DNA from 3 places in the Zooshikella sp. RANM57 genome. Region 1 is predicted to be linked to each of the others. Evidence: predicted binding sites of a transcription regulator. Region 1 holds the regulator's gene; each other region holds the start of a gene.
The links. Region 1 encodes PhoB, which activates phosphate uptake and scavenging genes when phosphate is short. Its sites were predicted from a motif close to TGTCATANNNNTGTCANA; they were not measured.

Region 1 (7,479 bases):
TCGCGCTAACGTTTTGGCACATGCCATGAGCGGTGCAACATACAATAGTACATGGCCATCTACCTCGGCACAGTCTCCCAACGCAAATACATCTGGTTCAGATGTTTCCAGCAAATGATTCACCTGAATACCTTCATTGACGGTTAGCCCAGCTTCCAACGCCATAGCAACATGTGGCTTAATGCCTATTGCTGATAACACGACATCAGCATGAATAAGCTCGCCATTAGTAAGGACTAACTCAAGCCCATCCTCAGCACGATTAACTTCGGCTAAACCTACTCCAAAATAAAAGTGTACACCGAGTGTCTGCAAACAAGTTTGTAGTGGTGCAGCCACATCAGGAGGTAAAAGCTTTGGCATCAAGGTATGACTTTGGGATATCACCGCTACATGGTGCTCAGCAGCAGCCAAATCATTAGCAAACTCACACCCCACTAAACCACTACCGACAATCACCACACGCTTTTTACCGGATATCGCTTTACGAAAGATCTCATAGGACTGCAAATTGTTTACCGAGTAAACTTCCTCAATGCTATCCCCTTCAACCTCAAGCGGTAATACATCTGCCCCCCACGCTAAAACCAACTGTCGATAACGTAGCGCATCGCTTCCTATCTTGATCACATGCTGCTGTGGATTAATGGCTGTCACACGAGTATTGGTCAGGATAGAAGCATTTAACTGTTCAGCCATTTCATTCGCATCTGCCGAATCAATGTGTTTCCGGCTCATACCGATAGACAGCATTGGCTTAGAGTAATAACGACCATCATCAGCCGTAATTAATGTAAGCGGCGAATGCGGATCATGCTTTCTGAATTCTTTGGCAAGGGTATAACCCGCTAGCCCAGTTCCGATAATAATGAGCGGTTCCATGGTACGTTTGACCTGTTGATTTATTATTTCTTAATGATTAGCACTTCCCAATATTATTCAAGAAGAATCATTTCAAAGTCTTGTTTGCTTACACCACAGTCAGGACAAACCCAATCTTCAGATATATCCTCCCACCGTGTTCCAGGGGGAATATCATCATCTGGCCAACCATCTGCCTCATCATAAACGAAGCCACAGACTGTACACTGCCACTTACGAAACGCTTCCATGCTCACACAAGTACCTCTCTAAACCATGATTGATGGCTAAAGCCAGAATAACGTATGGATTGTAGTGGTTCCAGACGAAACCAATGACTCTATTGTCACGTGATTAACCCATGCCAACAGGAAAATTAACTTTCTGCAGTTTACACCTTGCAACATCAATCATATTCAAGCATCCTGCTGCGAATTATGAGCTTCAATCACTACTCCAACATGCAGTTTTTTAGTGAACGTTTATGGCACCCTACCCACGTATGGCATGCTCAAGATCTATTATGCCCTCGTCTTAAATACTGGCTGAATCATCCTGGTTCATTGACGGATCGATTGACTCGCCATTTTAACAGCAAGGCCACCGTTCACCTGCTTAACCAACAATGGTTATCCGCGTCTGAAGAAGAACAACAGTATCTGGGTATTAAAGCTGACACATTAACCAATATTCGGGAAATTACGCTTTTTGTCAGACAGCAGCCTTGTATATTGGCGCGTACTGTGATTCCTAAAGAAACACTGAGTGATAATTTCCAAGAATTACTTACCTTAAATGAGCAACCTCTGGGCCACTTTTTATTTAGTAAAACCAGTATTAAACGTTTACCACAATTTGAACTGACAAAGTTGAATACAACTGAGTTACCCATTCCCCACAACTTACAGTTACCCTCAGCACAAGTATGGGGTCGCCGATCCAAATTTTTACTCGATCAACAACCACTGATGATCACTGAGTATTTCTTACCCTTTTTACTTCACAACATCCAAAGCGAACAAATTGGCAACCCAGCTGCAAGTGATATACTAACTACCTCATCGCCTTCAAATGATCATTAAAAAAACGTCAATATGCGTGTAATCCAGCAACAATGGCCCCGCCTATGGGCTTATAGTCAACTTATGCGGCTAAACCGCCCTATTGGTACCTACCTCTTACTTTGGCCCACACTATGGAGTCTATGGATTGCAGCACAGGGATTGCCGAATATAGAGCTGGTCATTATTTTTTCATTGGGTGTTTTTTTAATGCGCAGTGCAGGCTGTGTCATCAATGACTTTGCTGATCGTCATTATGATGGCCATGTCAAACGAACTCAGCTACGCCCATTAATTACTGGAAAGGCCTCAGCAACAGAAGCAATTTGGCTATTTTTTGTTTTAGTACTACTTTCATTTCTACTGGTTCTGCAAACTAACACCTATACCGTACTGCTATCTTTTGGTGCACTTGCACTTGCAACCTGCTACCCATTTATGAAGCGATATACCCACTTCCCACAAGTTGTATTGGGGGCAGCGTTTTCTTGGAGCATTCCAATGGCATTTTCGGCACAAACAGGTGAATTATCAGTGACTACCTGGTTACTTTATGCCGCGAATTTGTCATGGACAGTAGCCTATGATACCCAGTACGCTATGGTTGATCGTGATGATGATTTGCAAATCGGTATAAAGTCCACTGCAATATTGTTTGGTCGTGCGGATAACCTGATTATTGCTATTTTACAGCTACTTGCATTACTGTTGATGGTTATTGTAGGCATTATCCAACAGCTTGACTGGCCATTCTATACTGGTCTTATTGCTGCTAGTTTGCTATTCATTTACCAGCATTACTTGACACATGGACGTAACAGAGAGCGTTGTTTTCTTGCGTTCTTGAATAATCATTGGGTCGGATTACTCATTTTCCTGGGCACTATGACTGCTTTTTGGTAACAGTTAGGACCATTTGGCATATCTGCTAAATGCCTAAAAGGTTTCAATCAACAGCCTTTTATTTGTCATTTAATTGTAACAAACAGTCTGTGTAATGAGTTGCTGACCCGTAGAGCGAAGAGAAGGCTTGAACATGGTTGGCAAAAAAATACTTATTGTTGATGATGAAGCCCCAATCAGGGAAATGATTGCAGTCGCCCTAGAAATGGCTGGCTATGAATGTCTGGAAGCAGACAATACACAGGATGCGCACGGTATTATCATTGACAAAAAGCCAGACCTAATTCTGCTGGACTGGATGTTACCTGGTACCAGTGGAATAGAATTGGCTCGGCGCTTACGAAGGGACGAAATGACGGCTGGCATTCCTATCATTATGCTGACCGCAAAAGGAGAAGAAGACAATAAAATACAAGGCTTAGAGGTTGGTGCAGATGACTATATCACCAAACCATTTTCACCACGCGAACTCGTTGCTCGCCTAAAAGCAGTCTTACGCCGCTCAGGTGCTCAAGAACCACAAGAACCCATTCGTGTTGAAGGACTTGAACTTGACCCTGTCAGCCACCGAGTAACAATCAATGGCAAACCTACCGATATGGGGCCTACTGAATATCGCCTGCTACAATTTTTTATGACTCATCAAGAACGTGCCTATACCCGAAGTCAACTACTTGATCAAGTATGGGGAGGCAATGTGTATGTTGAAGAGCGAACTGTTGATGTCCATATCCGCCGTCTGCGTAAAGCACTAGGTAATGGCCATGACCGCTTGATACAAACGGTGCGCGGTACAGGTTATCGTTTTTCCACCAAAGGTTAGTCAGTATAGATTGGTAAACCATGCCACAACGATTGTTTTTTGGGGCAGTCATTGTAGTCATCTTTGGGCTTGCCATTGATGAGCTTGCTTGGACCCTAGTTGTAACTTTGAGTAGTTATCTCTTCTGGACCTTAGTACAGGTTTATAAATTAAACCATTGGCTTCAGGAAAGTGAGCTCACCAATAATGAACCACCAGAAAGCCGAGGTATCTGGGGAGAAATCTTTGATGCTATCTACCGACTCCAACGCAGCCATCAAAAGTCCCGTGCTCGCTTACAAGCAGTTATTGATAGAGTACAAGACTCAACGGCTGCACTTTCTGATGCTGTAGTCATGATTGATAGCCATGGTAATTTGGAGTGGTGGAACCATGCCGCCGAAAAGCTATTAGGGTTTCGTTCGCCCGTAGATCGAGGTCAGCTCATCACCAACCTGATTCGTGATCCTGTATTTTGTAAGTACTTTGAAGAAAAGCGCTATGCAGATCCACTTGAGATACCCTCACCCATTACAGAACAGATCCATCTACTCTTTACGATCACGCTATTTGGTCGAAACGACCGGTTACTGTTAGCCCGGGATATCACCCGCTTACATAACCTTGAACAAATGCGCAAAGACTTTGTTGCCAATGTATCCCATGAACTACGTACACCACTGACCGTTATCCGAGGTTATTTAGAAACCTTTGCTGATAATGCGGATAACCTGCCTGAACGATGGCTTCGTGCAATTCACCAAATGCAACAGCAATCTGATCGGATGGAAAATCTGGTGAGTGATTTATTATTGTTATCTCGTTTAGAAACCAGTGATAAAATTAGTGACCCTAAAGAGGTCAATATAGAAAAACTACTCACTAATATTATTAATGATGCTAAAGCCCTTAGTGGTGAAAAACAGCATAAAATTAGTTTTGTCTGTTGCCAAAATGCCATTTTAATGGGTTATGAACGAGAGCTTCACAGTGCATTTTCTAACTTAATTTTCAATGCTGTCAAATACACGCCCCCCAAAGGCGCTATTGATGTGCATTGGTGGGAAGATGAAAAAGGAGCACACCTGTCAGTAATGGACGATGGTGTTGGCATTGATCCTAAACATATTCCACGTCTAACAGAACGTTTTTATCGGGCAGATGCCAGTCGATCGAAAATGACTGGAGGAACAGGATTGGGCCTCGCGATAGTCAAACACGTCCTACTGCGACATTATGGGCGTCTCGAAATCATCAGCGAATTAGGTAAAGGCAGTACATTCACCTGTCATTTTTCCCCTCAGCACTTGATGGAAAATGCAGCTTGAGACCTTCATAGTGATTAAAGCAGCCCATACTTTAGATAAATAGCAACTTATCCCCTTCACCAATCATTTTTAGTGTTTGCCTGTCAGACAATCATGTCATACCTACTTTTTATTAAACGTTTTTTCATTCAATTCTCTATACTCACCTTAAAACTCCCCACCACAAACAAACTCACCATATTCTTTCAGCGATTTTGTCTAACAATCTAATTAACACAAAAAAACAATAACAAACATGTTGTATACATTTTAAATATTTATATAATGATAATTGGATCTGAAGTCATAATACGTAGATCAGGGTATGCATTGAACTCACTCTATCAGGTAATACTGAAACACCTATAATGCAATATGATCTTTCAATAACCACCATTCAAACCTGTTGTTATACGTGGCACGTTAGACCTGCTTAGGGTATAGGAGGCATACCTACAACAAATGATTTATAAAGGTGACATTAATGAAGAAGGTAAATAACATACCCTAAAATCATTACCAAAGGTTATGTTAGTTAATAAAGCAAACTGTTGTATTGAATATAATTATTGTCAACTAAATCATTATCCATATACATAAAACCCTGAAGTGATCCGTAAAAAGAATAGCTAACTAATAATAAATAATAAGCCTTGGGCAAAGTACTCAAATAGCTTTATAAAATAATAAAAGCACTTGAGGAGGGAGAACACATGCTGATTCAACAGGAGTAATCTCCACACATTTATCGTAGGGAAACAGGAGATCTTTACATGGCACAGGCAAACACACTTTCTCACAACTCCCCTTTGCTTAATCGACTATATGCCTGGGCAAAAGAGCGCTTTCCACTAGCCAACGCCTTATTAGCAATATCACTATATTTAGCAATTTCAGCTATAGCCAAACACAGCTCATCAGAAGCGATACCAATATGGCATGATATTACCAATTGTTTTGCCGCAGTAAGTATTTTTTTATTATTGCGTATTCTTGATGAACATAAAGACTATAAAATTGATAATAAATTTCATGCTGACCGTGTTCTACAACAAGGCTATATTAGTCTATATCATCTAAAAATTCTCGGTGTTATTGCATTTATTATCACAGGCTTATCAACCCTGGCAGTTGAGAGAGATGATTTATACTCTTTACAGTCCTGGCTATTAATGCTTGGCTGGTTAACCCTTATGACATTTGAATTTTTCAGCTCTAAGTGGCTTAACCAACACCTTATTAGCTATAGCTTTTCACATATGTTAATTATGCCTCTCATTGGCTTGTGGTTTTATTTTCTAGCAGGTTATAACGCAATTAACTTAAGTTTAATTTCTCTCATTATGTTACTTTTCTTCTTTTCGGGTTTTTCATTCGAATTTGTGCGAAAAACAAAGTCACATGAAGAAGAAAATAAAAACATTCCAACTTACTCATCCATTTTGGGTATATCACAAGCTATTACATTAGTTGTCTGTTGCGTATTTGCTGTAAGCCTATTTTCCATACTGTTAATTTATTACTTTTTAACAAGCTATTGGTGGATCTACACTATCATTATAGGCACATCCCTACTATGCTTATTGTTTCTTACCCGCTTTTCAATCTCACCCAGTATACGAGCCCGTCGATACAATGAAGCTGCCGTAGGCATCCATATTCTTTGTAGCTTATGGATGGTCATTACTTCAAGTTCGATAAGTTAACTTAGTAATGAACTAATAGTAAATCAGCAACTAAGTATGCAATGAGCTATATAAGTTATTATGGAACAAAACAAACCGATAGCAGCCGACTACAATATTAAACAATTTATTTAATACATAAATTAATAAAAGAGTTAAAAATTCTTTTATTGGTAAAAAATCCATAAAATTACATCATACACATATAGCTTTTTGTGAGAAAAAATAACGTAAGAATACCCTAGATAGGGTATAAAATGGCAGGAAAGGATGTATGACTGCACCTAAAATAGTAATACCCAAAACGTCTGAAGAAACTTTAGAGCTGACTAGCACACATTCATTAGAAAGAATTCCTGCGCGCGGTCGTTATACTGAAGAAGCAAGGCAAACTCGTTTAGACTTCCTAAAAGGAAAGTCAGGACAGTCGCTCACAGGCGTTGGGAAAACCTCATTACGCGCAGATCAACTAAGATTTAATATAGAAAACTTTGTTGGCTCAGTCGAAGTACCTATTGGGCTTGCAGGTCCACTTTTATTTAATGGACAACAAGCAACAGGGTCTATTTACACCCCATTAGCGACTACAGAAGGTGCGCTCGTTGCTTCTGCTACACGTGGGGCTACCGCTATATCAAAAAGCGGCGGTGTTAATACAGCTGTATTATCCCAACGTATGATCCGCTCACCTTTTTTTAAGTTTGACTGTCTGACAAGTGCCTTACATTTCTCAGAATGGCTGAGAAAACATTTTATCGCTATAAAAGAAAAAACTCGCCAACGTTCTCGACATGCCGAACTAATAGAATTAAAACCATTAATTCTTGGGCGTATTATTCATTTAAATTTTATTTACCAGA
Region 2 (7,479 bases), on a different contig from region 1:
ATAAAATTAAATAACCGACAAACGGTAAAAAATAGCTTTATTTTCTGTTTAAAGCTGTAGCTAATAATATATTTGCTGACGTTACTAGCGTTGATAACTAATATTCTATTCCCAACATTGAAATTGTTTTATGAAATAGATATCAATATCTGAAGTATATGATAATAATGTATTTTTTCTAAACGTCATACTAATTAGACACTTCTTGTTTATAGAAAATACGTTAAGCTACTTTTTGGTGCTTATCGTTTCATTTCCGTCAAGTTACTTAATATCAGTCCTTGTTTATACTACAAATTAACGGTTATTAGAAACGTACTACGTGATGCTACAGTTTTACATTACTCTCTAGCGAAAGCTTAAATAATACTAGTGTGAAACCTTTTACGGTGCTTATCCTCAATGCAAATGATAGCGTTGATATATTAACTAAAAACCCTTGGTTACTTAGGTATTGTTGATTGCTAGTCTTCCTTACAAAACTGGCCAATAATACCCACTTAAGTATTTAATGTTTTAGTTGAATCTAATATTGATCCATTATAAAGGACTTTCTAGGAATTGATACCATACATTTTCGCGAATGTTCAAATGTGAAAGCCCTGAAGCACAGATTTTAAAAATAGTATCACAACAACTGTTTTATATGCAAGCAACAGAATTGAGTTGATTTAATTTTCTTTGTATATATAAATTTAGAAGATTTGATAAGTTTTTCGAATAGATAAGCTGAAAGCTGCTATTATCTCTGATAACTAATTTACTTATTTAATGCGCTATGCAAGTAATAAAAAGAGCCAGATAATCTATACATACAGGTATAGACTAAAGTCTAATTTACATTTTAGCTTTGATTGGGTATGGAGAATAATTTTATGATCTGAACTTTTTACTTTCTATTAATAAAATTCCATAGAAATAAAGTAAAAGAATCTTGTTAACTAACTGGCTGTGTACAAGCTGGTTTACTTATCGCTTATTAAATTATAATACACATAGAAGTTCATTGGCATAATATTAGCTGGAAAGTTAACCAAGCTTAGCGTCTTATTGATTGTTAATTTGAAATTCTAAATAATTGATTTTCATGTATTGGTTACAACAAATGCGAGTTATCAATAGCTATAAATGATGATGCCGCATTCATGAGAGAGCGAGCGGTAAGCTGTGGAACACCAAAGATTTCTACTGGGACATGGAAATCCTTTTTGACTTTGTTGACGAGCAAATCAAAATCCCCATCACCAGTAGCAAGTACTACAACATCAGACCTTGAAGCATACTCCATAACGTCAAGTGTGATGCCTACATCCCAATCTCCTTTTGCTGAACCATCACTTCTTTGAATAAAAGGCTTTAGCTTTACTTCAAAACCAATCGCTTTGAGAATGTTTTGAAACTGCTTTTGCTTCTCATCACCTCGATCAATGGCATAGGCGATTGCTTTGACTACTTGTCTATGTGCTGTTGCTGATGCCCAAAACTGGTTATAGTCAAAGTTTCTGTTATAGGCTTGCTTGGTTGTGTAGTATATATTTTGTACATCTACAAAGATTGAAACTTTTTCCATAAGTGTGGTGATTTTCCATACAACGGGTGAAATAAGTGGCTACATTTATTGTAGTTTTTTTTTATGAAAAAACAATGATATCCGTAATATGTTCAAATGAGTTTAGCAAGAGAAACATACGCCTTAGCGAATCATTTTTATACAGCTAGCCGCTCAAAGTGAGGGTTATCGATGTTTTTAGCCCCAGTCACTTATTAATATGCGCGCTTGGGGCATCATTACTTGATAGCTCTGTTAGCCATTTTAAGAGCTGATGTGGCTATAATATATACTCTTCGAAAGGATCTATATTTTTTTTACTGAGCTTGGTACTTAACAACTTGTCCATTAGCTAAAGTAGCCAACATTGATTGGGCTGGAAGATTAATTTTGTTGTGTGACCATGCTTTGTTGGCGAAGTTCACCCATACTTCACTGTTATCGTCGTATTGAATATAGTGAATGGTTCTTTCATTATTTAAAAAAGCAAACCGTTTAATAGCTTGAGTCGCCAACTGTTGGTGTAAAGGAGAGAAGATCTGATCAAACTTTTTGATAATAGGTAATCGCTTATTAAGTACCTCATAGTTAATGTGATAAAGTGGTGGGACTGCGTATAATAGTGAAAATAGCTCACGTTGTGGACGCAAAGAAGGAAACTTAAAATTATCATAGCACCAGTGATGAGAGGTGATGACTGCATCGTGAAAGACGGTCTGGTACAACGGCACTTTAAATTTTGGGTCAAAAACAGTGGTTCTATAGTTTGGTAATATATCTGCCGGTTTAAAGAAGAGGCTGGGTTCGTTATCAGGCCACCAGTTTCCTAAATAGTAGCTTGATTGTTTATCTTTAAACATGGATTGGTTTCCCCAACCAAAAACAGGCGTTTGTAATCCATGGGCAAAGATGATACCGCGCTGAGTGACAGCATTACCATCCTCGGAACCTAGCGGTAAACGAAAGTGATTACTGAACCATTGTAAACGGGCTTCTCTCGATAATGCCATTAGCTTTTCTGTCATGGTATGTTCTGGGTGATAATCTTCAAACACCATACCCGTAGCATCGACATCAAGAAAATAACTATTAAATTTTGCAAACTTAAGGATTTGCTTGACTCGTGTTTGGTAGTAGTCTGTTAAGCATGAAGGGTTTGTATAGCGACCTCTTTGTTTAAAGCCGGTTTTCCATTTATTATTAGCAAGCATGATGCCGCATTTCTTAAATATTTCATCGCCCATTTCTGATGACATCCAGCTACCATCAGATTCACTACCAGGAAGTGCTGTATTATATGAATCATACGCACCCACCAGATAACCGAGTTCTTTAGCTTTTTGTACAGCTTCTGGGTGGTAAAATCCTTCTCGCCAATCGTCAAGACCAAGCCAGGCTCTTTTTATGCCAGCCTTTTGAAGCTGAGTCAGTAGTCGAGAGGATAGACCATCACCCCAGTCTTTTTTATCATTCAAAAAAGGTCCAATTTTTTCATTTATTAGTGCGATAGTTGCATTAGCATGCCTAACCTGTGAGTTAATTTTATTGTCAGACTGTGGAGTGGAAGCTAGAAAGGCATTATTCAGTGTATGAATAAGCCATTTCTTTTCCCATAGAGGTAGGTTTTGTTTAGCGTTTTTTAATGCTGAACGTTGCTCTTTGGACTGTAGTGTGTTTATAAAAGCTTTACCTGCTCCACTTTTTAGCCAAGAAATCAATCCAGGCCAATTTTTAATATCATAATGGGAAAATAAAGGCATACCCCAAACATAAAAGTGACTGGCACCAATAATTTTATCACCATAATTAACATTTTTTAGTCGATGCGTTAGATTAACAAACTGCTTTTTTTTCTTCAGATATGAACGATAGAGTGTTGCACCTGAAATTATATTTTTTTGAGTATCCAAATTAATGGTGACATCAACAGGTTCGTGTAAATTTAACGCGGTGAACTTATGTGTTGCAGTTAAAGCAAGGTTCTTACCCTGGTGGCTGAATGTAATTTGATTGTTAAAGGGATTATTGAGTACCCAGTTCATCTGTAAATTATTGAATTGTTGACTCCATAATGGCAGCTTTAGGTCTTGAGTGGTGTTAACTGTTTGCAGTTCCTCAACTAGGTATTTTTGCCAGGTTGTATTATTAAGAGGGATATAGCTTCCTTCTCCTAGAGGCAGAATTAATGCATTCACATTAGTTTGAGGTTGTTGTAGCCAGGTTAATGATTGTGGTTGATCACTATGTACTGTGAATTGGAGATTGCTACCATTAAGCTGTGCCAGGAAGGTTAACTTTTGTTTTGGCCACCGCCATGCAAGTTGGTTAGTTGTTTGTTGTTTGATAGTCACCGATTGAGGTGAAATGGTTTTACTCTCGTTTAACGTTCCTCCATTGGAGAGTATGAGTGATTTCATATGGTAGGTTGCAACCATGGCAAGGGTAGAGGGTTCAATATCGACTTGCCATTGGGGGCTTTCCAAGGTTACTGCGTAACTGTTGCTACATGCTGATACCCATATTACATTAAATAAGATTTGCAGTTTTTTACGCATGTTATCTCCAGTAAAATACTTAGCTGGAGAATTAAAGCAAATCGGCTAGAGAGAATTGTCAAGATTGTGTCAAAATTACTAAGAATATTAACAATCGCCATACGTTTAAAGCATCTACTTGAAAAGGTTCGAGTTAACGTTCTTTCACTTCAGTTGCTGTTATCTTTTATTTTGTCCCTCATGTGTATTCTGGTAGGAGAGGCATTGAGTTTGCCAGTCAACGCATTTAATGATACAACTCAGCAACTGTATAGCGAGCTCAATACTAAAGTCCCATCCCATGTCGTTGCCATTGATATGTTGCAGCAATTTGATTATTCGCAACTTAACCCAGTTACAATGCATCCTCAAACGCATTTATATGAGTTGGTTGATTTACAGGCACTATATCGATTCTATCAATTGTGTGCTCAGCCACCTGAGCTGGCAATGGATAATCCTTTGGCTAAAACTAAATCGTTTATTACTGCAATGTGTTTGCAGCAGGGTCTACCGATAAGCTGGTTTGCTTCTGGTACGTTTATTCATCCAGGCGGTGGTAGTTTTGCGTTAAGATATGCAAAAGTACACCCTGAACAGTTTAACCAGTTAAAACCGTATATGCATATTCGAGAGCTCGACAATGACTACTTTACGAATGATCTTAATGATAACCAGCTTCAGGCTTTAACGCGCTCAGCACAGTGGATTCTGGGAAAACAGTTTTTATGGGTAAAATTTCCCAATGAGTATCGTCTTTACCAACATCCTCAATGGCAACCATTGGTTGATGCTCTAAATTTTGAAATACACTCAATTGAGCAACAAAAAAAGTGTAGTTTTATAGAAGGAAGTATCTGTTGGCTAGAAAAGCCACGAAATGGAATGTGGCTATATGGTGGGTTAACAATTTTAGGGTTATTGCTTTTAGGCTATATTGGTTTGGTTGTTATTACTCGGCACAAATACTATAAAGAACGACAATTTATTGTGCAGATGCTTGCTCATGAATTACGTACACCTATTACTCGTTTAGCAGGTACAGTAGAAATATTTCGAACACATTTTGATGAACTGCCAGATAATTTGCACCATGCTTTTATTCGACTCTGTAAAGACGCATTACATTTGCGTCACTTAGCTGATGCCAGTAAACAATACTTACAATTAGATTATGGCGCAAATTTACGGAAACAATATATTGAGTCATGGCATGAACTCATACAGAATGTTGTAAGTGAGTATGATGTTGATCTGGAACTGAAGGATGATAAACCAGTAAACATTAATATTTATTGGTTTACGTTAAGTCTTAAAAATTTGGTGAGTAATGCCGTTAAGCATGGTATAGGACAGGTATTAATTAAATCTTATTGTACAGAGAAAATATTAGTGGTTAAGGTGCAAGACCAAGGTAACTTAGACTCACGAAAATTGTCTCAGTTTATTAAACCATTCAATAGTCAACATGGCGTTGGGCTTGGGTTACATCTGGTTAATCAAGTTGCGCAAAAAACAGGTGGAAAATTACGTTTACAAGGACCACCAACAACATTTGTTTTAGAGGTATCCATTAATGAGTGAGACATTACTCATCGTTGAAGATGATATTGACTTGGCAAATGGTTTAATCACTTTTTTGCAGTCTCAAGGATACGCTTGTATATTTTGTAATTATCTTGATAAGGTAGATGAACTATGGAAAAAGGCTGACTTAGTTATTCTTGATCGTCAATTCTATGATATAGATACCATTAATCTATTAGCTGATTGGTTGGCGATTAAAGCAATTCCCGTGTTGATTCTAACAGCAAAAGTGGATATCAATGAGCGTGTTGCAGGGTTAGATGCCGGAGCAAGAGATTATATTACTAAGCCTTTTTCCTATAATGAATTGTTGGCACGCATCAGAGCAAACTTACGGCCTTTAAATCAGCTTGAGTGGTGTTACCAGTCTCTCAAGCTACTCCCTACACAACGTAAAGTATTCTGGAATGAAACACCACTCGTGTTGACTAAAACAGAGTTTGATTTGTTAGCCTTATTCGTGAGGGCTCCTGGAAGGGTTTATACTCGGGATGAGTTACTTAATGAAGTATGGGGTTATCAGCACTATCCCACTACGCGCACTGTAGATACACACATATTACAATTGCGAAAAAAAATTCCAGAGATAACCATTGAGTCTGTTAGAGGCGTAGGTTACCGGTTATGCACGTAAGATGTAAACGAGTTGGTATTGTTGGTTTACTTTTAAGTCATAGTGTAGTTGCTGGTTGGTTTAATCAACAGACCCCCCTTACCAAAGCTCACGAAAGTATTCTACAAGGTGATATGCCATCTTTTTGGCAAACAATGCATGATGTGTGGAACAATGAAACATTAGAGCAGTCTGAAAACTGGTTCAATTTACTGCCTGTAATGTATCAACGTCAATGTGGTCGAGATTTACCCAATAAACTACCTTTATGGCTTGAGTCTCTGGATATTCGTATTATTCAGCGAGATGAACCGTTACGGCGATATTATCGTTGGGAAATTGAAGGGTATACTAAGCAGTATATAAACTATGTAGAAATAAAAGGAAAAAATGTTCAGTTAAAGCTGGATAATCAAGTGAGACAACAGAAGCAAAGCTTTTATGGTGAATCAGAGGAGCAAGTAAAATCAATTGATGGCGGCGTTTATCAAATAACCGTTACTACAACAGCTAAAGCGCATTGGAAAGGAACTATCCTACTAGCACCATTACATAATATTCAATGGATTACTTGGCAAGGGAATAATTGGCAGTTAACTGAAGGTGTGAATAGCAATAAAGAATCTTTGATGTGTCCTCCACAGGAAATTAAAGCAGTGATGATGAAGCCTGCAAGTTATGAAGTTGTATGGCATCATCGTGCTAATGTAAACAAACGTTACTCCTTGCCTGAGTTACAGCCGGGACCTTATTGGTATTCAGTATCTCTTATTAATCATCGTTTTCAAGGTAATATTCATCTAGAAATACAACATCGAATACTGAAACGCTTCAATTAATTTTCGCAAATTTACTACTTTATAAAGAGAGTCAAAAAAACTGCCCCATTTATTTTAAACTGAGACAGTTATCTTTTTGTTTATTTGAGTAATTTAACGCATGATGGTTGACTAAGAGTCTTTGTAATGTAGTCTTGTAAATAGGTAAATTGTTTCAAATGTTCTGCTCCATGAGGTAAACGATGTAAGTAATCTAAGATAGGAGTAATAAGTGCGTCAACGATTGTAAAAATACGTTGTTCAAAGGTTTTACCGGTTTTTAGTTCATTGTTGAGTTTTGTGAGTGTATTAAGAAGTAAAGGTTCAGCAGCTTTGACTTTATCCATTCTTACCTGACCATTTTCTCCTTTTGGGAAG
Region 3 (7,479 bases), on a different contig from region 1:
CATACCTAACGCACTCTCGTGTAAACGGTCTTTCACTTCTTCCCAAAGTGCAGCACCCTTAAGGGCCCACTCTACAACTTCATCAAGAATACGTTTTTTATTGATACCTTGAATACGCAATCCATAGGCAACATTTTCATAGATACTTTTGGGAAAAGGGTTTGGCTTTTGAAATACCATGCCAACTCGACGACGAAGATCAGCTACATTCACACCTTTTGCATAAATATCTTGACCATCAAGCAATATGTTTCCATTAACCCGACACCCATCGACTAAATCATTCATCCGATTAAGGGTGCGTAATAAAGTCGACTTACCACAGCCTGATGGACCAATGAATGATGTAACACGTTTTTGCGGAATACTCATTGATACATCATACAGCGCTTGTTTTTCATCATAAAAAAGGTTGAGACCATTGATATCCAAACATGTTGTTTCAGAACCAATGTCTAAATCCTGTTTTACTCGACCAAGAGACTGCATATTAATTGCATGCGCCTTTTTATCAGCCTGTTGCTGATCAGTACTTAAATCTACCGTTGCCTCAGACATAACTGCACTCTTGCTAACATTATAATGGAAACTCGTTAGTTAGACTTCCAAAGCCTTATATTTCTCTCGTAAATGGTTGCGAATTGCCACCGCAGATAAATTCAATATGGCAATTACAACCACCAGTAATAATGCAGTGGCATAAACCAGTGGTCTGGCAGCCTCCACATTCGGACTCTGGAAGCCAACATCGTAAATATGAAAGCCCAGATGCATGAACTTCTGATCTAAGTGTAAATAGGGATAATTACCATCCAGTGGCAAAGAGGGGGCTAATTTAACCACACCCACCAACATCAATGGAGCAACTTCCCCTGCCGCTCTAGCAACTGCAAGGATCAAACCTGTCATCATCGCTGGACTGGCCATAGGCAACACCACCCGCCATAACGTTTCAGCCTTAGTAGCACCTAACGCTAAACTACCTTCACGTACAGAGCGAGGGATACGTGATAAGCCCTCCTCTGTCGCCACAATAACAACAGGCAATGTTAGCAACGCTAGTGTAATTGAAGCCCATAACAGACCTGGTGTACCCAATGTAGGTGCTGGCAACGCCTCAGGAAAAAATGTCTCATCAACCGCTGCCCCCATGAAGTAAACAAAAAATCCTAAGCCGAATACGCCATAAACAATGGAAGGAACACCTGCAAGGTTATTCACAGCAATACGGATCATGCGTGTCACTACACCCTGGTGTGCATACTCCCGCAAATACACAGCAGCAATAACCCCAAAAGGCGTCACAATGACCGACATTAGAATGACCATCATCACTGTGCCGAAGATAGCAGGAAAAATGCCCCCTTCAGTATTCGCCTCACGTGGATCATCAGCGACAAATTCCCAGACCTTGTCACCATAGTGCGCAATCTTATCAAGCAGTGACATTGCATTTGGTTGAAAAGCTCTTACCACACTACCAATAGACAGCGTCACCTGCCGACCATCAACCGTTTCGGCTACAAAGTGGTCTTGATTAAACTGCTGGTACAACTCACCTAAACGCTGTTCAAGCTGCTTATATTGTTGTTGAAACTCAGCACGCTCTAACTGTAGCTGGGCTTGAGCCACATCAGTCAATTTAGCTTCTAACTCAAGTCGACGCTCTTGCAGCCGTAAACGTTCAAGTGAAGCATTGATTCGACCTATTTGATGCTTCTCTATTTCATAAATGGCATCGTGTATTTCTTCAGCCCTGGCAATGCGTTGTTGGAAAGTATCCCACAATGGTTTGTCATCTAAGATAGGCTTGTCACCCTCTCTGACTTCTTTTAAAAAACCATAGAAATTTCCCCACTCACGACGCTCTATCACCATGATTTTCTTGGGAAGATCTACATGCTGTAAAAAAGCGGGCAAAATCCACTGGAAATCACTGCCATACACATCACGGTTACCCACCTTAATGAGCTGGCGCTCCATGAATTCAATATCATTATCAGAAATTGATATACCCGAATCACGTAGTCGTTGAACGGAAACTTCTTCTGATTCAACCACCTCTCCAGCAATAATGACAGGCTCTTTACCTGGCACGGCATAATTAGCCTGAAAAACATCAGCAGGCCAAAAGTGCCCTAAACCTCGAATGGCTATCAGCGCAAGTAAGCCAACAACCATAATGATACTAATGGCAACAGCCCCGGCATTTAGCCAAACCCAAGGCTCTCCACTTTTATACCAGTTTTTTAATCCTATGCGCATAAGACACGCTTTCCATCGTCAGAGAGTCAATTAATTAGAGAGAGCTGTAACGTTTACGTAATCGATGCCGAATCAGTTCTGCTAAGGTATTCACGACAAACGTAAATAAGAAAAGCACTAGGGCCGCTAAAAACAAAACACGGTAATGCGAACTGCCTACTTCAGACTCAGGCATTTCAACAGCAATATTGGCCGCTAAAGTCCTCATTCCCTCAAAAATATTGGCATCCATGATGGGCGTATTACCCGTCGCCATCAAAACAATCATTGTTTCGCCTACAGCGCGCCCTAAACCAATCATTAATGCAGAAAAAATACCTGGGCTTGCCGTTAATAACACCACCCTGACTAAGGTTTGCCATGGCGTTGCACCAAGGGCTAAGGAGCCATAGGTAAGATGCTTAGGAACACTGAAGATTGCATCCTCAGCAATGGAAAAAATGGTAGGTATAACAGCAAAGCCCATAGCCAAGCCAACCACCAGCGCATTGCGCTGATCGTAGTTAAGCCCTGTGGCTTCATTTATCCAATGACGAATATCACCACCAAAAAATAAGCTCTCAATCGGCGCACTTAGCTGCAAGCTGATCCAACTAATTAAAAGAACCACTGGAATTAAAATAGCGGCCTGCCAACCGTCAGGAATTCTATGACGAATACTGCCAGGTAGCTGTGCCCAAATATAAGCAAATAACAACATACCAATTGGCATAAAGAGTAGCAGTACAAATATGCCTGCTAAGGTATTTTCAACAAACGGGGCTAACCACAATCCCGCTAAGAAACCTAAAATTACCGTGGGTAATGCTTCCATTAGCTCAATGATAGGTTTAACTTTACGGCGCATTGCTGGTGCCATGAAATAGGCCGTATAAATAGCACCACATATTGCTAATGGTGCGGCCAATAACATTGCATAAAATGCAGCTTTCAGTGTGCCAAATGATAATGGCATTAAACTGAGCTTGGGTTCAAAGTCATTGGTTGCTGCAGAAGACTGCCAGATATATTTTGGCTCAGAATAGCTTTCATACCAGACCTTGTCCCATAGCGCAGACCAGGAAACCTCCGGATGTGTATTATTAACATCCCAGAAACTGACTTCACCTTGCTGATTTTCTACCAGTAACGCATTTGCCCTCGGAGAGATAGCAATACCTGCTACTGATTGATCTGTAATGGATTGCTTGATTAACGTGCGTTGTGCTGTGGTATAAAAAATACCAATATTGCCCTGAGCGTCGGCAGCCACAAAACCTTTTCGCCTATGTTCAGGTGCAATACTCACAATCGCACTTTGGCCCAATTGAAAACCTCGAATTTTTTTCAACTGCCATTCATTTGTTTCACTTCTGACAAAAAACCACTGATTGATATGGCCTGAAGAGTCTCCCAGTAATAACGAGATGCCTCCTAACAAGAAATGCATAGAAGTCAAACTGGATCCATCTTCAGTCACATCAAGCACAGCATTGATGACAGGCTTATCTTTATCCTTAATATCTAAAATAGCCAAATGGTCATTTTCTAAAGCAGCAAAAATCCAGCGTTGTTCAGGATCGATTAATAAGCCATTAATTGTTCCTGGTAATTTAGGTACAGACAGTAATTGCTCTGTTAACGTGACTTCGCCCGATAAAAAGTTTTCTTCCTTATTTAACGCTTTTACAACAAAAGCATCTTTTCCAGCCCCAGCGATAATTAACGCCTCGTCAGTATCCCTTAATGCCAGATGTGAAAAAGACGTACCGGCTGCTAAGGATATATATTCTTTACCATAGGGATAACTAATTTTTGGGCTGATTGTCCGCTGATTATCATCACCGAACTGAATATCATATTCATGTTTAAAAACAATAACCTGACCATTAGAAAGAGCTAAAGCAAGCACATGAGTTGCAGGATCAGCTTCGGCTAAACTGGTAATCGATGCATCTTCAGGTATAGGAATTGTTTCGGTATGAATAACACTCCCAGTATTCGTTTTAAAAAAGGTTACCTGCCCATTACTATCCAGCTTCAAGCCAATCTCAGCTTGCTCCTCCATCGCAAAATATAGATTTTTTTCTGCTGATGATGCGGGCAAAGAGTAAGTCGCCACAGAATTAATACTGGCAGAACGAAACAAGGGTACAACTTCATATAGCAAGTAAAGAAAAATCAGCAAAATTGCCACAATAACACCAACACCACCAACAGCTACACCCCACTCGGCTAATTTGTCTTTAAAGTGACGCAGCATTTTATGGCGCTTAAGCGCTGGACTTGAGAAGTCTACAATTGAGCTGTACTTAGATGTATATGGTTTCATGCAGCAGTACCATACCGACGTCATATGACATATTTGTTACAATTAATTGACCTTAACTTGAACTGTTGCGCGATTTTCTAAGGCAAATTCAACACTCCATTAAAAGTAATCACTGTGCTATAACGCGTCTAGATATAGAGAATAAAAAGTCATACATGATATTGATTCTTTTCTTTAAAAAGCATAAAGGCAGCGTTGACTGCCTTTATGTCTAAGCTCTACCTGACATGGCATCACATTAATTAATGCCTAACTTTTTGAGCTCTTTCATAACAACCTGTGAAGGCAATGGAATATATCCATCTTTAACAACAATACCTTGTCCTTGCTGAGATAAAACAAGCTTAATAAACTCTCGGTCCAGAGGTGCTAAAGGTTTATTTGGCGCCTTATTCACATAGACATATAAAAAGCGTGATAAGGGATACGCACCTTTTATGGCATTTTCAGGCGTTGCATCTATAAACTTACCACCAAGTTTACGCGCTAATGGCACTGTTCTTACACTTGATGTCTTATAGCCGATCCCAGAATACCCTACACCATTCACTGAAGCACTAACGGCCTGAACAACAGAAGCAGATCCCGGCTGCTCATTCACATTGTTCTTAAAATCCCCTTTACAAAGTGCTTTTTCTTTAAAGTAACCATAGGTCCCTGAAACGGAATTACGACCATACAGTTGAATACTTTTCTTAGACCAAGGTCCTTCTAAACCAGCATCTCCCCAGGCTTCTATTGTGCCTTTTGCACCACATTTGCGAGTTGAAGAGAAAATAGCATCGACTTCGGCTATCGTTAGACCTTTGATGGGGTTATCTTTATTAACAAAAACCGCTAAGGCATCAATGGCGACAGGAATAGCGGTTGGCTTATAACCATATTTTTTCTCAAACGCTTCGAGCTCTTTATCTTTCATTTTACGGCTCATAGGACCTAAATTTGAAGTCCCTTCAGTGAGCGCAGGTGGTGCAGTTGAAGAGCCAGCGGCTTGTATCTGAATGTTGACGTTGGGATAAGTCTTTTTAAAGTCCTCAGCCCATAACGTCATTAAATTTGCTAATGTATCAGAACCAACGCTTGATAAATTTCCTGATACGCCACTCGCCTTCTTATATTCAGGTAAATTAGTATCTACTTGTGAAGCTGCCATAGCAGAGCTGCCTGTAATCCCCATGGAGGCAACTGACAGCGCAATAATAAATGCTTTCAGTTTCATTTGAGTCTCCTGCAAGTTTTTTTAGTAGCGGTGATGTGCGTTGACTATGCGCAAACTATATGAATGCAATATGACAATTATGTTAAGCTACTTAGACAGTCACGCCCATTCGCGCAAAAAGAGAACTGATGCAAATTTGTACAGCCCATGTGCAGTGAATACCAAACGTATTAAAGGTTTTTGGCATTTTTATAGTCATTTCAAGTATAATTGGTCACAATAATAAGAAATCAAGACCTCATTCAATACTCGCATTGGAGGTTTTTTACGACACAAAGCTGGTAAACTGTGGCTATTAAACATGGTGAGATGACCATTTTTATATAGTATATGAACCTTAAAACAGAACGAAAAATAAAAATATTAGTAAATGCTGGAATATTAAACACGAAGAAATTAAATGGATTAACTTCTTTATTTAGCTCTGAGGGTAAGAACTGTACATTTTAACATGCCAATATACCAAGTATTCATGATGTTTTAAGTACAGTGTAAAAAAAGCATTTTCTAAAGTCATAACCAAAAGGCATATCACGTGTTGTAACCTGGGATAATAATAATGACTAAAGACAACAACTATTCTAATAATACTCCATCAAACCACCCAACGCACAACGTTCAATCTAATCAAATACTCACTATTCTTTTTAAAACAACAACGAAGATAGACCTTCTCACAGAACACATCGGTCGTTTTGTATCTTGGTTTTCACTGCTACTTATGTTGTCTATATTTCTAGTTGTTTTGCTTCGATATGTCTTTAATATCGGCTCTATTGCATTACAAGAATCCGCTCATTATATACATTCTTTTATTTTTCTGACCGCAAGCGGTTATGCGCTTAAACACAACGCTCACGTTCGAGTGGACATTTTATACCGAAAAATGTCCAGAAAACGCCAAGCGTTCATTGATGCTATAGGTTCACTATTTTTCTTATTACCTGTCTGTTTTTTTATTGGCATCATGAGCTGGGACTACGTAGGAAAATCCTGGCAAATTTTGGAAAGCTCAAATGAGCCAGGTGGAATCCCAGGTGTTTTTCTATTAAAAACCCTAATACTTGTCATGAGTAGTGTACTTATTTTACAAGGTTTTGCTGAGTTCTTCCGCTCAATTCTAATTCTGGCTAACGCGTGGAATCACCCACATAAAACAGGAGTGAATGTATAATGGACGCACTCATTCCACTTCTAATGTTCGTAGTTGTCTGTTTTGTGCTGTTACTTGGTTACCCTGTAGCATTTTCTCTTGCAGGCACAGCCTTATTATTTGTCAGTGGGGGTATATTAACAGGTATATTTGATACCTCTTTTTTAACGGCACTACCGAGCAGACTTTATGGCACAATGACGAATGAGACGCTCATGGCAGTACCACTTTTTGTACTCATGGGCGTCATGTTGGAAAAATCCAAAATTGCAGAAAATCTTTTAGAAGGAATGGCAGTAATCTTTGGCCGTTTTCCTGGGGGCTTAGGCATTTCTGTGACCATTGTTGGTATGTTATTAGCTGCCAGCACAGGAATCGTTGGTGCGACCGTGGTAACTATGGGCTTAATTTCATTACCAACCATGCTAAAACAAGGTTACAGCCCCTCGTTATCCACAGGAACAATTTGTGCCACAGGCACCCTTGGTCAAATTATCCCTCCTTCCATTGCGCTCGTACTGCTAGGCGATG

Region 2: the regulator PhoB is predicted to act here: its motif matches at 4,161-4,178, upstream of ACQ96U_RS14040 (glycoside hydrolase).
Region 3: the regulator PhoB is predicted to act here: its motif matches at 4,600-4,617, upstream of ACQ96U_RS24855 (ABC transporter permease subunit).

The regions. Positions count from the first base shown of each region.
Region 1 is NZ_JBOIUB010000011.1:181,899-189,377, forward strand. Features, by position in the region: gene ACQ96U_RS20790 (FAD-dependent oxidoreductase) at 1-882, opposite strand, end outside; gene ACQ96U_RS20795 (rubredoxin) at 936-1,112, opposite strand; gene ACQ96U_RS20800 (chorismate--pyruvate lyase family protein) at 1,299-1,943, shown strand; gene ubiA (4-hydroxybenzoate octaprenyltransferase) at 1,956-2,825, shown strand; gene phoB (phosphate regulon transcriptional regulator PhoB) at 2,959-3,648, shown strand; gene phoR (phosphate regulon sensor histidine kinase PhoR) at 3,669-4,955, shown strand; gene ACQ96U_RS20820 (hypothetical protein) at 5,708-6,640, shown strand; gene ACQ96U_RS20825 (phosphotransferase) at 6,894-7,479, shown strand, end outside.
Region 2 is NZ_JBOIUB010000006.1:119,305-126,783, reverse strand. Features, by position in the region: gene ACQ96U_RS14045 (NYN domain-containing protein) at 1,097-1,570, opposite strand; gene ACQ96U_RS14040 (glycoside hydrolase) at 1,867-4,104, opposite strand; gene ACQ96U_RS14035 (DUF3404 domain-containing protein) at 4,309-5,667, shown strand; gene ACQ96U_RS14030 (response regulator transcription factor) at 5,660-6,304, shown strand; gene ACQ96U_RS14025 (DUF2861 family protein) at 6,295-7,122, shown strand; gene ACQ96U_RS14020 (glutathione S-transferase family protein) at 7,203-7,479, opposite strand, start outside.
Region 3 is NZ_JBOIUB010000020.1:41,837-49,315, forward strand. Features, by position in the region: gene pstB (phosphate ABC transporter ATP-binding protein PstB) at 1-489, opposite strand, end outside; gene pstA (phosphate ABC transporter permease PstA) at 598-2,265, opposite strand; gene ACQ96U_RS24855 (ABC transporter permease subunit) at 2,300-4,576, opposite strand; gene ACQ96U_RS24860 (PstS family phosphate ABC transporter substrate-binding protein) at 4,815-5,795, opposite strand; gene ACQ96U_RS24865 (TRAP transporter small permease subunit) at 6,355-6,969, shown strand; gene ACQ96U_RS24870 (TRAP transporter large permease) at 6,969-7,479, shown strand, end outside.